One region of the Streptomyces sp. NPDC002092 genome, then DNA from elsewhere that is predicted to be linked to it. Evidence: riboswitches for the same ligand, from Rfam matches in the RefSeq annotation. Region 1 holds a riboswitch; each other region holds the start of a gene.
What was found. A riboswitch is a leader RNA that binds a small molecule or an ion and turns the genes downstream of it on or off. The one in region 1 is predicted to bind cyclic di-AMP.

Region 1 (4,915 bases):
GCGCCGCGTCAACGTCGGCTGGGCCGAGGGCCTCCACGCCCGCCCCGCTTCCATCTTCGTCCGGGCCGCCACGGCCGCAGGTATCCCGGTGACGATCGCCAAGGCCGACGGAAACCCCGTCAACGCGGCCTCCATGCTGGCCGTTCTCGGCCTGGGCGCCCAGGGCGGCGAGGAGATCGTCCTCGCCTCCGAGGCCGAGGGTGCGGACGTCGCCCTCGACCGGCTGGCGAAGCTGGTCTCCGAGGGGCTCGAGGAGCTTCCCGAGACCGTCTGATCACGGCACCACAGAAGGGCTCGTCCGAATTGCCGGGCGGGCCCTTTGCTTTTTCCGCGCAGGGGCGGTGGAATTATCGATCGCGGGCAGCAGAAATAATGCCCCCGCGAATTGTTCCCTCTTTGTATACGGCGCGCGTGTTAATGCCGCAGGCCCGACATGTTTACGGCATGTTGCGAGTTCCTCACACCGTTCGCCCGCTCCGGGCCGCCGAACCGCAGCCGGTGCACCGCGCTCGAACGCTCGGTGTGCAGCGTCGTCACCACCCGCGCGCGCTCGCTGTCGCCGCGGGCCACGGCGTCGACGATCGCGCCGTGCTCCGCCCAGGACTCCACGGGGTTGGCCGGCGCCTCCACCGCGTACATCCAGGCGATCTTGTGGCGCAGCTGGGTCAGCATCGAGGTCAACGCGGGGCTGCCGGAGGCCTGGGCGAGCGTCTCGTGGAACCAGCCACCCAGGGAGCGCAGATCCTCGCTGCTGCCCCTCCTGGCCCGCTCCTGGCCCAGTCTGACCAGGCCGCGCAGCACCTTGAGATGGGCGTCGGTGCGCCGCTGGGCGGCCCGGGAGGCGCCGAGCGGTTCCAGCAGCATGCGCATCTCCAGCAGGTCGGCGGCCTCCTGCTCGGTGGGTTCCGCGACGCACGCGCCCGCGTGCCGCCGGGTCACGACGAAGCCCTCGGCCTCCAGGGTGCGCAGGGCCTCGCGCACGGGGACGCGCGAGACGCCGTAGCGGCGCGCGAGGAGTTCCTCGGTGAGGCGGCTGCCGCGCTCGTAGACACCGGCGACGATGTCGTCCCGGATCGCCGTGCACACCGAGTGCGCCGGAATACGCATGACCGACCTCCGACTTAATCCCCGTGAAACGTCGATGATTGACGTGTATCGGTGACTCTATTGCACGGAGCCGGAATTTCCGACGGCGGGTTGGAATCCATGGATATTTTTTGGACAGCGGGGCGGCAGAAACACCGAAAGCCCCGGCTCGGGAGCCGGGGCTTCAGCAGATCCTGCGATCCGTCGTCAGACGTTCACGCCATGCGAGCGCAGGTAGGCGACGGGGTCGATGTCCGAGCCGTACTCGGGCGTCGTGCGGGCCTCGAAGTGCAGGTGCGGTCCGGTGGTGTTACCGGTCGCGCCGGAGAGGCCTATCTGCTGGCCCGGGGTGACCGTCTGGCCCACCGAGACGCCGATGGACGACAGATGGCCGTACTGGGTGTACGTGCCGTCGTTCATCTTGATCACGATCTGGTTGCCGTAGGCGCCGCCCCAGCCGGTCTGCACGACGGTGCCGGCGCCGACCGCGTGGACGGCCGTGCCGCTCGCGGCGTGGAAGTCGATGCCGGTGTGGCTGCCGGAGGACCACAGGGAACTGCTGGCCCGGTAGCCGGTGGAGACGTACGAGTTCGATATCGGCGCCACGAACGTGTTGAGGCGCTTGCGCTCGGCCTCGCGGGCGGCGCGCTCCTTGGCCTCGCGCTCCTGCTTGGCCTGGGCGGCGGCCTTCTCGCGTGCCGCCTCCAGGGCCGCCTTCTTGAGCGCGGCCTCCTCAGCGGCCTGCTTCTGGGCGTCGGCCTGGGCGTCGATCTTGTCGGCGATGGTGTTGCCGATGGTGATGACGGGGGTGAGGCCGGTCTGCTCGACGGCGTTGTCGGCGGCGAGCGCGGGGGCTGCGAGGCTGCCGATGACGCCGGTGGCGGCGAGGGCCGCGACCCCGGCGGCACGGGTGGTGGTGCGGTGCATCCGTGCGGGACGACGGTGCTTCCCGGTGGCGCGCGTGAACGCCATGTGGTGGCTGGTCCTTTCCTTCCCTCTCGCCTACCGGGTTAGCTGACGGGTTCGGAGCAGGAAGGTCTCCTACGGACCCCCTCGCTGCACGCGCGGGCGTCCGATTCACCCCAGGGACTTGGGCCCCTCCAGCCGCGAAGGCGGCGACAGGAGGGCGGGTCCCCGGCTCCCCTGGCTCGCGCCGTACGGGGACTCGGCGATGGCTGTCCGGTGCCGCGGATGCGGCGCGGTGCCTGACGGACAGCCCGGAAGACGCTAAGCGGGGCCGCTTTCAATCCCCAAACGGATCACGGCGTTTGTAGCGCATCCCACAGGGCAGACAGGCAACTCTCCTTCGATTCTCTGCCAATTCGGACATAAGAGGGCCCTGGTGACGCATCCCTCACCAGGGCCCTCCCACGCGCGCGTGCCGCTACTCGGCCGACACCACGGTGACTTCACCGATCCCGAGCGCCGCGACGGGCTCCTTGATCTGCGCCGCGTCACCGACGAGAACCGTCACCAGGCGGTCCACCGGGAAGGCGCTCACGACCGCCGCGGTGGCCTCCACGGTGCCGGTCGCGGCGAGCTGCTGGTACAGCGTGGCCTGGTAGTCGTCGGGCAGGTGCTGCTCGACCTGGTCGGCCAGCGTGCTCGCGACGGCAGCCGCGGTCTCGTACTTCAGCGGCGCCACACCGACGAGGTTCTGTACGGCGACATCGCGCTCGGCGTCGGTGAGGCCGCCCTCGGCGAGGGTCCGGAGCACCTTCCAGAGGTCGTCGAGCGCCGGGCCGGTGTTCGGCGTGTCGACGGAGCCGCTGATGGCGAGCATCGCGGCACCGGAGCCGTCCGGGGCGGACCTGAGGACCTGGCCGAACGCGCGCACACCGTAGGTGTAGCCCTTCTCCTCGCGCAGGACGCGGTCCAGGCGCGAGGTGAGGGTGCCGCCGAGGCAGTACGTGCCGAGCACCTGGGCGGGCCACACGCGGTCGTGCCGGTCGGCGCCGACGCGGCCGATGAGCAGCTGCGTCTGGACGGCACCGGGACGGTCGACGATGATCACCCGCCCGGTGTCGTCGGCGGTCACCGGCGGCACGGCGCGGGGTTCGGCCTTGGAGCCGGTCCAGGCGCCCAGGGTGTCGCCGAGCAGCGCGTCCAGGTCGATGCCGGTGAGGTCGCCGACGATGACGGCGGTGGCCGTGGCGGGCCGGACATGGCGGTCGTAGAAGGCGCGTACGGCCGCCGCATCGATCTTCTCGACCGTCTCCTCGGTGCCCTGGCGCGGGCGCGACATGCGCGAGGTCGCCGGGAACAGCTCCTTGGAGAGCTCCTTGGCGGCACGGCGCGAGGGGTTGGCCAGCTCGTGCGGGATCTCGTCCAGGCGGTTGCGGACCAGCCGCTCGACCTCGCTGTCGGCGAACGCGGGCGCCCTGAGGGCGTCGGCGAGCAGACCGAGTGCCTTGGCGAGACGGGAGGCCGGGACCTCCAGGCTCAGACGTACGCCCGGGTGGTCGGCGTGCGAGTCGAGGGTGGCGCCGCAGCGCTCCAGCTCGGCGGCGAACTCCTCGGCGGAGTGCTTGTCGGTGCCCTCCGAGAAGGCCCGCGCCATGATCGTGGCGACGCCTTCGAAACCGGCCGGCTCGGCCTCCAGAGGTGCGTCAAGGAGCACCTCGACGGCGACGACCTGCTGGCCGGGGCGGTGGCAGCGCAGAACGGTCAGGCCGTTGTCGAGCGCGCCGCGCTCGGGGGACGGGAAGGCCCACGGCTTGGCCTCGCCCGCCCGGGGCTGCGGGTGGAACTGCATCGTGGCGAGCTCGGTCACTTGGCCGCCTCCTCGTTCTGGTCGGTGGCTTCCACCGTGGCTTCGGACTCGGGGTCTTCAGGGAAGTCCTCGTCCTGGGTGTGCTCCGCGGACTCGGGCGAGAGCGGCTCGTAGACGAGCACCGCGCGGTTGTCGGGGCGCAGGCGGGCCTTGGCGACCTCCTGGACCTCCTCGGCCGTCACCTCCAGGACGCGCTGGACGGCGGTGAGGGCGAGCTGCGGGTCGCCGAAGAGGACGGCGAAGCGGCACAGTTCGTCGGCGCGGCCCGCGACCGTGCCGAGCCGGTCCAGCCACTCGCGCTCCAACTGGGCCTGGGCGCGCTCCATTTCCTCGGCCGTGGGGCCCTCCGCGGCGAACCGGGCGAGCTCCTCGTCGATGGCGGCCTCGATGACCGGCACCTCGACGTCCCCGGAGGTCTTCACGTCCAGCCAGCCGAGGGAGGGCGCTCCGGCCAGCCGCAGCAGGCCGAATCCGGCCGCGACGGCCGTACGGTCGCGCCGTACCAGCCGGTTGTACAGGCGGGAGGACTCGCCGCCGCCGAGGACGGTGAGCGCCAGGTCGGCGGCGTCCGCCTCGCGCGTGCCGTCCTGCGGCAGCCGGTAGGCCGCCATCAGGGCGCGCGCCGGGACCTCCTCCTCGATGACCTCGCGCAGCTGCTCACCGATGATCTCGGGCAGCGAGCCGTCGCGGGGCTCCGGCTTCCCGTCGTGCGAGGCGATGGACCCGAAGTACTTCTCGATCCAGGCGAGCGTCTGCTCCGGGTCGATGTCCCCGACGACCGAGAGGACGGCGTTGCCCGGCGCGTAGTACGTGCGGAAGAACGCGCGCGCGTCCTCCAGGGTCGCCGCGTCCAGGTCGGCCATCGAGCCGATCGGCGTGTGGTGGTAGGGGTGGCCCTCCGGGTAGGCGAGGGCGGTCAGCCTCTCGAACGCCGTGCCGTACGGCACGTTGTCGTAGCGCTGCCTGCGCTCGTTCTTGACGACGTCCCGCTGGTTCTCCATGGACTCGTCGTCGAGGGCGGCGAGCAGGGAGCCCATCCGGTCGGCCTCCAGCCAG
Region 2 (4,915 bases), on a different contig from region 1:
CGCCAGCACCTGCGGCGCGTCCTCGTCCCGCTCTGCGGCCTGCTGCTCGCGATGAGCATGCACGCGATCTGGAACGGCTCCTCGAACTTCGGCGAGTACGGCTTCTTCGCGGTGTACGCGGCCTTCATGGTGCCCGCGTTCGGCCTGCTGACCTGGCTGGTGATCTGGACCCGCCAGCGCGAACTGCGCACCGTGCGCGAGGAACTGCCCGCCTACGCCGTCGCGGGCTGGCTCACCCCCGCCGAGCCCTACGCCCTCGGTTCGATGCGGGCCCGCCGGCTGGCCCGCGAACACGCCGCCCAGCACCTCGGCAAGCCCGCCGCACGCGAGGTCGCCCGGTACGAGGCGTACGCGACCTCCCTGGCCTTCCTGCGGCACCGGGGGCGCCGTGGCCGCGCCGGCGCCGACTTCGTCGTCAGGGAACGGGAGTTGCTGCACGAGCTGTGGCGCCGCCGCGAGGTGGCGCGCCCGGCGCTGGACCACGCGGCGCGGATGACGGCGCCCCCGGTGCCGGTGGCGCCGCCGCCCTGGCCGGTGTACGGGGCGTACGGGTACCCGGCGGTGCCGAATCCCGCGTACAACCCGTACCGGTCGTAGGACCCGAGGGGGTCAGGCCGACGCCTCCGTCAGGCGGGCGACCTCGGCCTCGGTGAGCGTCAGTTCGCCCACCGCCAGCAGCGCCGGGAGCTGCTCGACCGTCCGCGCGGACGCGATCGGGGCGGCGACCGTCGGCTGGGCGGCGAGCCAGGCCAGGGCGACCGTGGCGACCGGGGCGTCATGGGCCTGGGCGATCTCGTCGAGGGCGGTCAGGACCCGCTGCCCGCGCTCGGACTCCAGGTGCTTGGCCGCGCCGCCCGCGCGCGGGCTGTCGACCTTCGCGCCCGGGCGGTACTTGCCGGTGAGGAAGCCGGAGGCGAGGGAGAAGTAGGGGACGGCCGCGAGGCCGTAGCGTGCCGCCACGTCCTGCAGCTCGCCCTCGTACGTGTCGCGCGAGACCAAGTTGTAGTGCGGCTGCAGGGCCACGTACTTGGCCAGGCCCTCGCGGTCGGAGAACTCCAGGGAGGCGCGCAGCCGGTCGGCGGAGATGTTGGACGCGGCGATGTGCCGGACCTTGCCCGCCTTCACCAGCTCGTCGAGCGCGCCGATGATCTCCTCGACCGGCACCTCGGGCTTGTCGAAGTGGGTGTAGTAGACGTCGATGTGGTCGGTGTCGAGGCGGCGCAGCGAGGCCTCGGCGGCGGCCTTGATGTTGGCGGCGGACAGGCCCTGGAAGTCGGGGTGCTGGCTGACCTTGGTCGCGATGACCACGTCGTCGCGGTTCCCGCGCGCCTTCACCCACTTGCCGATGATCGTCTCGGACTCGCCGCCCTGGTTGCCGTCGACCCAGGCCGAGTAGGAGTCGGCGGTGTCGACGAAGTTGCCGCCGGCGGCCGCATAGGCGTCGAGCACGGCGAAGGAGGTGGGCTCGTCGGCGGTCCAGCCGAAGACGTTGCCGCCCAGGGAGAGCGGGAAGACCTCGAGGCCGGAGGAGCCGAGCTTGCGCAGAGAAGGAGAAGTCATGGTCTACGTCAACGCCCGCCCCGGGGGCCGGTCTTCCGCGGCGGGCGCAAAAATCCCGTAAACAAGCGGACTACGGCACTCCGGGTACGGACGGAGAGCGTACGGGTGTCAGGGGTTGAGGCCCTTGCTGCGCAGCCACGGCATCGGGTCGATGCCGGTGGCCTGGCCGCCGGGGTGAACCTCGAGGTGGCAGTGCGGGCCGGTCACGTTGCCGGTGGCGCCGACGCGGCCGATGACGTCACCCGTGCTGACCTTCTGGCCGACGCTGACGCTGATCGACGACTGGTGGCAGAACCAGAGCTCCGTACCGTCGTCGAGGGTGAGGATCGTGCGGTAGCCGTACGCGCCCGCCCAGCCGGCCTGCGTGATGGTGCCGGAGTGGATGGCCTTGATGAGCGTGCCCGTGGGGGCGGCGAAGTCGAGGCCCGTGTGGTAGCCGGAGGACCACATGGAGCCGGCCTGACCGAAGGTGCCGGTGATCGTGTAGGAGACGACCGGCAGCGTGTACTGCTTGGCCAGCTCCGCGAGCTTCGCGTCCTCGGCTGCCTGCTTGGCCGCCGCCTCCGCCTTCTCCTTCGCGGCGGCGGCCTTGGCCGCGGCGTCCTGCTCGGCCTTGGCCGCGGCGTCGTCGATCTGCTTCGCGAGGGCCGCCTCGCCGGCCGCCTGGCTCTTGCTGTCGATCTGGACCTGCTGCGACGCGGCCTGCGCCATGATCCGGTCGCGCAGCGCCTCACCGGCACCCCTGGCGCCCTGTGCGGTGCCGACGGAGGTGGTGGCGACATCGCTGAGCGCGGTCGCGGAGCCCTTGGGGGCGTCGGAGCCGCCGCCGAACACATGGCTCACGGAGGCGAGATCGGGCATGGAGATCGACACCGGCGGCTTGCCGGTGTTGGCGCTGGCCATGCCGCCCGCGCCGACGGCGGCTATGACGCCGACGCCCAGGACCGTGGAGCTGCGGGCGAGTCCCCCGCCGCGCTGCTTGGCGACGCGGTGCCGGCCGCGGATGGGGGCGATGGAGTCCTCGGTGGGATTCCACTCCTCCCAGGGGCCCTCGTCGGTGCGTCGGCCGGCGAATCCGAAGGGTTCGGTGCTTGGCACGAACGGGGCTTGTGGGGCAGGCGGGTTGGACGCCACGTGGGCGTGCTCCTTTCCTTCCTTCTCGCCTACCGGGTTAGCTGACGGGTTCGGAGCAGGAAGGTCTCCTACGCGCGTATACCTGCCGTGCTGCCACGGCGGTGTCGGCGCGATTCACCCCAGGGTGGTGGTTCCCCGGTTCCCTTGCGGGATTCGGCGCGTGCGCACGGAGCCGCCTCTTGTGACGGCTGGGACGACCGCGCTGCGTTATCGAACGTTAATAGACCCGGGGTGTCGTTTCCAAGGTGTTCCGCTTGATCATTAACCTTTCTGACCTGGACAGACGGCGCATGAACGGTGAAAAACGGGCGAGTTGACCGCGCCTCAGGAACCTCAGGGCCGTCGTACGGCGAGCAGCGCCATGTCGTCCGCCATGGCCTCGCCGGCGTATCTGCGCACCTCCCGCGCGAGGGTGACGAGCAGCGCGGCGGGCTCGTGGAAGACCCGGCCGGCAAGCCGGTCCGCGGGTTCGAAGAACCGCCCCTTCTCGTCCCGCGCCTCGGACAGCCCGTCGGTGTACAGCAGCAGCGTGGCCCCGCTGCCGAACGCGATCTCCTCCGCTCGGTCGGGCCGGCTCCCGAAGTCGGCCATGCCGAGCGGCAGCGCGGGCTCGCGGGCGTGCAGGGTGTGCACCGTGCCGTCGGGGCACAGCAGCAGCGGGGGCGGGTGGCCGCGGGTGACGATACGGACGACGCCCTCGCCGTGCGGGAGTTCGGCGAGCACGGCGGTGGTGAACCCCTCGAACAACTCGATGCCCTCGCGCCGCGCCGCCTCGCGCGCCAGCGCCCGGTCCAGCCGCTGCGCGACCGCCTCCAGCGTGGCCTCCTGCTCGGCGGCCTCCCGGAACGCCCCGATGACGACGGCCACGGCGGCCACCGCCCCCATCCCCTTTCCGCGCACGTCACCCACGACCAGCCGTACGCCGTGCGGGCTGTCCTGCACGGCGTACAGGTCGCCGCCGATGGACGCGTCCGCCTGCGCGGCCTCGTACCGTGCCGCGATCGCGAACCCTCCGATCTGCTCGGCGGGTTCGGGCAGCACCGCGCGCTGGGCGGCCTCGGCGATCTCGCGCTGCGAGGCGAGCTCCTCGCGGCTGCGGCGGACGAGGAGGTTGATGAGGACGGCCAGGACGGAGACCGTCGCGATGGTGGCCAGCTCGGTGATCGCCTCCACCTGGAGGAGGATGCCCACCTGGGCGTGGATCGCGGTGACGACGAGGACGGTCGCGAGGCCGGTGAGGACCGTGCCGCGGCGTGAGTAGAGCGGGGCGGCGACCAGGGGCGCGGCGGTGAAGAGGGGGCCGGCCGTGAACCGCGACGGGGTGAGGTAGTCGTAGAAGGTCCCGCCGACGATCAGCAGCGCCGGGAGCAGCCGCACGAAGGTGCGTGCGTATGAGATCGGCCCCTCCTGCTCCACCACTCCAGGTTTCCCGGTGCGGCGGCGCGGGGCGAGCCGGATGGTCCGACCGGGGGAGCACACTCAGGCCCCCGACCGGGGGAAACACTCAGGGCCGGAGTCCAGTGACTGGACTCCGGCCCTGAGCCTTGAGTAGCGGGGACAGGATTTGAACCTGCGACCTCTGGGTTATGAGCCCAGCGAGCTACCGAGCTGCTCCACCCCGCGTCGTTGTGTAACCAGCATACGCCATCCGCGGGGCTGTCTGCGCCAGGGTTTGTCTCCGCTCCCGTTCACCTGCGTTTTTCGGGGGTCCGCAGGGCCTCCGTCAGGCGGCCGGGTTGTCCGCGTGGGTGAGGGTCTCCCAGGAGACGAAGAGGTCGTCGGTGCCGGCCGGGCGGGTCTGCTCGACCAGCTTGTGGGCGGCCGGGACGGGGGTGCCGAGCCGGTTCTCCAGGTGGTTGAGGGCGACCTCCAGGTCGGGGCCCATGTTCCCGACGACCCTGCCGCCGCACAGCCACCGCGGAGGCTTGGCCCCCATCTCGTAGCGGGCGTGGAAGTCGAGGGCCGCCTTCAGCCGGTCCTTGACGTCGCCGTACAGGTCGACACCCTGGTGCCAGGCGGTCTCGGCGATGTGCGCGGTGGCGGCGAGGGAGTAGCCGACGTGCTTGAAGTTGCGGCAGGTCTCCTGCGCGATGCCGTCCTCGAACTTCGTCTCCTTGAACCAGTACGTCTCCAGCTTCTGCACGGTGTTGGCGTCGGAGCCGGCCGGGGTGAGCGGGATCTTGCCGTCCTTGCGCAGATAGAAGTAGTCGGGCACCAGGCC
Region 3 (4,915 bases), on a different contig from region 1:
AACTGCTGCACCTGCACTGGGGCCCCCGGATCGCGCTCGCCGACGCCGAGGCGCTCGCCGTCCGCCCGCTGCCCGACTACCGGCCCTTCGAGTCCCCGCTCGACGGGCGCGAGGAGTACCCGGTCGAGGGCGGCCCCCGGTTCGTCCGGCCCGCCCTGTCCGTGCGCGGCGACGAACGGCGCGGCACCGAGTGGCGCTTCGAGCAGTACGAGACGGAGGGCGATCACCTCCGGCTGGGCTTCCGGGACGGTGGGCTCGCGATCACGCTGCACTACCGGATGCGGCACGACGTCGTGGAACGCTGGGTGACCCTCGACAACGAGGGGCCCGCCCTGGAACTGCTGCGGGCCGACTCCGCGACCTGGACGCTGCCCGATCGCCAGGAGTGGCGGCTGTCCCAACTGCACGGCCGCTGGGCCGCCGAGTCCCGGCTGACCGCCTCGCCTCTCACCTACGGTGAGAAGATCATCGGCAGCCGCCGCGGCCACACCGGACACCAGCACCTGCCCTGGGTCGCCCTCGACACCGACGCCACCGAGGAACACGGCGAGGTCTACGGCTGCGCTCTGGGCTGGTCGGGTTCCTGGCGGATCGCGGTGGCGCAACTCCCGGACGCGCGCGTGCAGATCACCGGCGGCCCCGGCTACGACGACTCCGGGCTGCTGCGCCTGGAACCGGGGGAGTCGTACACCACCCCTGTCTTCGCCGGTCTCTGGAGCGACGGCGGCTTCGGCGGCGCGAGCCGCGCCTGGCACGCCTATCAGCGCGCATACGTCATCCCGGACGCCGACCAGGACCGGCCGGTGCTGTTCAACTCCTGGGAGGCCACCGAGTTCGACATCTCCGAGGAGCAGCAGGGCGCCCTCGCGCGGCGGGCCGCGGCGATCGGCGTCGAGCTGTTCGTGGTCGACGACGGCTGGTTCGGCAAGCGCACCAGCGACCGCGCCGGACTCGGCGACTGGACGGTCAACCGGGACCGCTTCCCGAACGGCCTCAAACCCCTCGCGGACTACGTGCACGCCCTCGGCATGCAGTTCGGCATCTGGGTCGAGCCCGAGATGGTCAACCCGGACAGCGACCTCTACCGTGCCCACCCCGACTGGGTGCAGTTCCAACCGGGACGAAAGCGGACGGAGTTCCGCAACCAGCTCGTATTGAACCTGGCCCGGGAAGACGTCCAGGAATACCTCTGGGAGCAGCTCGACGCACTCCTCTCCAGCGCCCCGGTCGACTATGTGAAGTGGGACTTCAACCGCTGCTTCACCGACGCGGGCTGGCCCGGGGAGCCCTACCCGCAGCGCCTCTGGGTCGATCATGTCCGTGCTCTGTACGCCCTGCTGGACCGGCTGCGGGCGGCCCACCCGAATGTCGCCTTCGAGTCCTGCTCGGGCGGCGGCGGCCGCATCGACCTCGGGATCATGAGCCGTACGGACCAGGTGTGGACCTCCGATAACACCGACCCGCTCGACCGGCTCGCCATCCAGCACGGCTTCAGCCAGATCCATCCAGCGCGGGTGATGGCCGCCTGGGTCACCGACAGCCCGAACACCCAGCTCAACGGCCGGGTCAGCTCGCTGCGCTTCCGGTTCGTGAGCTCCATGGCCGGCGTGCTCGGGGTCGGCGGCGACCTCACCCGGTGGACCGAGGAGGAGCTCGCCGAGGCCGGTGAATGGGTGGCCCTCTACAAGGAGATCCGGCCGCTGGTGCAGCACGGCGACCTCTACCGGCTGCGGCCGCCGCGGGGTGGGCTGAGTGCGGTGCAGTACGTGCGCGGGGACGAGGCGGTCGTCCTGGCCTGGCTCCAGGCGCAGAGCCATGGCGAGCCCGTACCGGCGCTGCGACTGCGGGGCCTCGACTCGACAGCCTCGTATGAATGCCCTGAAACAGGCGAAATCCACAGTGGTGCCGTATTGCTGCATCACGGACTGCGTACCGGATTGCGCGGTGACCTCGACGCGGCAGTTTTCCGTCTGCGGCGCATCTGAGCCTTCTGTCCGGATTGGCGCTTCTTCTGCCTCTTCATTCCAACTCGCTCCCGAATAGGGGATCCTGGAGCAGGGGCACGTGAGGAGCGTCATATCCGTGACGGTGCGTGGCGCGTCATGTCCACGTAATTCAGGTGCTTTACAAGGACGTTTGACGGAGACGATCACCCGGGAATTCACGCAGGGTCACCGGGTTTTCTCTCAAGGGATCAATAGAAATGCATTCTCGGGGAACCGGCACTTGTTCCTTTGCGTCCTGGTCGCTTACGTTCGCCACCAATCCGGACGGACGCCCAATCCTGCCGCCGCCCGGTGCCCGCAGAACTCACCCGTGAACGGCAGGAGCGGGGGACCCACAGGTACAACTGCCTGTTCCGGTCTCCGGAACGGCTAGGGGTAAAGCCGCGTCGCATGCGCGGCCGGGCATCTCCAGCCCGAACCCGACAGCTCACCTCGCAGGCGCCGGAGAGGAATTCGTCATGCCCGCGAAGGGTAAGCACCGCCGTCCGAAGCCCCAGCGCTTCACTCGCTCCATCGCCGTCGCCGGAACCGGTGGCGCCGCACTCGCTCTCCCGCTCATCGGGGCCACCGGCGCCCATGCCGCCACCACTCAGTCCGCTTCCCAGACGGTTTCGAATAAGGCCGTCCAGTCCCTTCCGGTCGCCGAGAAGAAGGCGGCCCACAAGAGCGTCGCCGGCAATGCGGGCGTGCGGACCTATTCGGTGCGGACCGGCGACTACCTCTCGAAGATCGCCGACGAGCAGCATGTCGCCGGCGGCTGGCACAGGCTCTACTCGGACAACCGCCGGGCCGTCGGCGACGACCCGTCGCTGATCCACCCGGGCCTGAAGCTGACGATCGGCCGGAAGGCCGCGAAGGACACCACCGCGTCGTCGCCCTCGTCCGCCTCGAAGACGTCCTCGTCGGCGGCCAAGGCGACTGCCACCAAGGCCTCCGAGTCCGCCCCGACCGGCTTCACCCTCCCGGTGATCGGCGGCACCATCGGCACCGGGTACCACGTGGCCGGCAGCATGTGGTCCAGCGGTTACCACACCGGCGTCGACTTCGTCGTCCCGACCGGCACCTCCATCAAGTCAGTCGGCGCGGGCACCGTCGTCTCCGCGGGCTGGGGCGGCGCCTACGGCAACCAGGTCGTCGTCAGGCTCGCCGACGGCTACTACGCCCAGTACGGCCATATGTCCCAGATCTCCGTCTCCGCCGGCCAGACCGTGGCCGAGGGCCAGCAGCTCGGCCTCTCCGGCGCGACCGGCAATGTGACCGGCCCGCACCTGCACTTCGAGATCCGCACCACGCCCGACTACGGCTCCGACGTGGACCCGGTCGCCTACCTCCGCTCGAAGGGCGTCGGCGTCGGCTGACCCCCTCGGAACCACCTGCCTGACACGCCGCCGAAGGCCGGACCCCGATCCCCGGGTCCGGCCTTCGGTGTGTCCGGCTGTGTGCACGTTCGCCGTGTTGCGTTCTTGTGGCGGGGACTGCATGGGTGTCGACAGTCGGGGGAGGGGCGGGGCACAGTGATCTCCGGAGCGATGAAAGCGCTTTCCCCACCCTTGCCTTCCGAGGCCTACGGAGGTTCCCGTGCCCGGCGTCGATCGACGCACCGTCAGGCCGATGTGATCTCGTGAACCTGTGCACCAACGACAGCGCGTACGGCTCTGCCGATTCAACGGAGCTCACGCCGACGACATTGCCGCCGTGGTCGGTGAACTGGTCGGCTTGCGCACCGATTTCGTCGACACCACTGACTGACTGTCCGCGGCGGACAGGGACTTCGACGGCACCCTCCACCCCAGTGTCCAGGGCCCCCGCAAAGTGGCCGGCCACCTGCTCACCCTTCTCGGACCCACCCCTCACCCCACACCAAGGAGCCGCCTCCCGTGACGAGCACCCGTAGAGCATTCGGAGCGCTGGCCGCCGGCGCCGCCCTGGCCGCCCTCGCCCCCGCAACCGCCGCCAGTGCCTCGCCCCGCGGCCGCCTCATGGCCTGCGACGACTTCCGCCACGGCCTCGGCAAGTGGGTCGTCGAACTGGAGCAGGGCGGCACCGTCACCGCCTCCCGAGGGGTGCTGGATGTCGACGTACCCGCCGGGGCCACGGTCTGGTTCAGACAGCGACTCGAAGGGTCGTACGTCATCGAGTACACGGCGACGCCCGTCTCGGAAGGCGGCGCGAACGACCGCGTGTCCGACCTCAACAACTTCTGGAACGCCACCGACGTCCGCTCTCCGGACGACCTCTTCGCCACCCACCGCGGCGGGGCACTGGCCGAGTACGACCACCTCAAGACGTATTACGTGGGCTACGGCGCCAACACGAACACCACGACCCGGCTGCGCCGTTATGTCGGGGAACCCGGTGTCCGTCCGCTGATCTACGACTACACGGAGCCGCTCCTGGTCGCGAACGAACCCAACCGCGTCCGTATCGTCTCCGACGGCTCGACGGTCCGCTGGTGGAACAACGGGCGGCTCGTCTTCGACTACATGGACCAGCAGCCGTACACAAGGGGGCACTTCGCCTTCCGGACCACATGGAGCCATTTCCGGATCGCCGACTTCAGGGTCCGGCGGCTCGCCCCACAATATCGCTGACGCCTCAACATCCCTGGTCGGAGGGTTATTCCAGGCTTGGCGAACACTTTAGAAGTGGCTTATCTCACCGCGCGTCAACCCCTTCCTACGGTCGCGTAGGTCACATTCGAAGGTGAATCATGGTCGATGTGGCAGACGATTCGAAGAGTGACAGCAGATCAGTGATCGGGTCGTACGTTGCGGTGGGGGACAGCTTCACCGAGGGCGTCGGCGACCCCGGCCCCGACGGGGCGTTCGTCGGCTGGGCCGACCGGTTCGCGGTACTTCTCGCGGACCGGCGACCCGAGGGCGACTTCAGGTACACGAACCTCGCCGTGC

Region 2: another riboswitch for cyclic di-AMP. It lies ahead of ACWCRD_RS36990 (M23 family metallopeptidase); the one in region 1 lies ahead of ACWCRD_RS27775 (M23 family metallopeptidase).
Region 3: another riboswitch for cyclic di-AMP. It lies ahead of ACWCRD_RS25370 (M23 family metallopeptidase); the one in region 1 lies ahead of ACWCRD_RS27775 (M23 family metallopeptidase).

Annotation. Positions count from the first base shown of each region.
Region 1 covers NZ_JBSFDG010000012.1:234,306-239,220, forward strand. Annotated here, with positions in the region: gene ACWCRD_RS27765 (HPr family phosphocarrier protein) at 1-274, shown strand, start outside; gene ACWCRD_RS27770 (GntR family transcriptional regulator) at 415-1,107, opposite strand; gene ACWCRD_RS27775 (M23 family metallopeptidase) at 1,294-2,058, opposite strand; cyclic di-AMP (ydaO/yuaA leader) riboswitch at 2,071-2,267, opposite strand; gene ACWCRD_RS27780 (M16 family metallopeptidase) at 2,471-3,859, opposite strand; gene ACWCRD_RS27785 (M16 family metallopeptidase) at 3,856-4,915, opposite strand, start outside.
Region 2 covers NZ_JBSFDG010000020.1:146,814-151,728, reverse strand. Annotated here, with positions in the region: gene ACWCRD_RS37000 (PrsW family intramembrane metalloprotease) at 1-597, shown strand, start outside; gene ACWCRD_RS36995 (aldo/keto reductase) at 610-1,560, opposite strand; gene ACWCRD_RS36990 (M23 family metallopeptidase) at 1,669-2,694, opposite strand; cyclic di-AMP (ydaO/yuaA leader) riboswitch at 2,707-2,863, opposite strand; gene ACWCRD_RS36985 (PP2C family protein-serine/threonine phosphatase) at 3,028-4,113, opposite strand; tRNA gene ACWCRD_RS36980 (tRNA-Met) at 4,244-4,317, opposite strand; gene ACWCRD_RS36975 (alginate lyase family protein) at 4,418-4,915, opposite strand, start outside.
Region 3 covers NZ_JBSFDG010000011.1:93,210-98,124, forward strand. Annotated here, with positions in the region: gene ACWCRD_RS25365 (alpha-galactosidase) at 1-1,985, shown strand, start outside; cyclic di-AMP (ydaO/yuaA leader) riboswitch at 2,293-2,460, shown strand; gene ACWCRD_RS25370 (M23 family metallopeptidase) at 2,465-3,364, shown strand; gene ACWCRD_RS25375 (DUF6250 domain-containing protein) at 3,884-4,597, shown strand; gene ACWCRD_RS25380 (SGNH/GDSL hydrolase family protein) at 4,759-4,915, shown strand, end outside.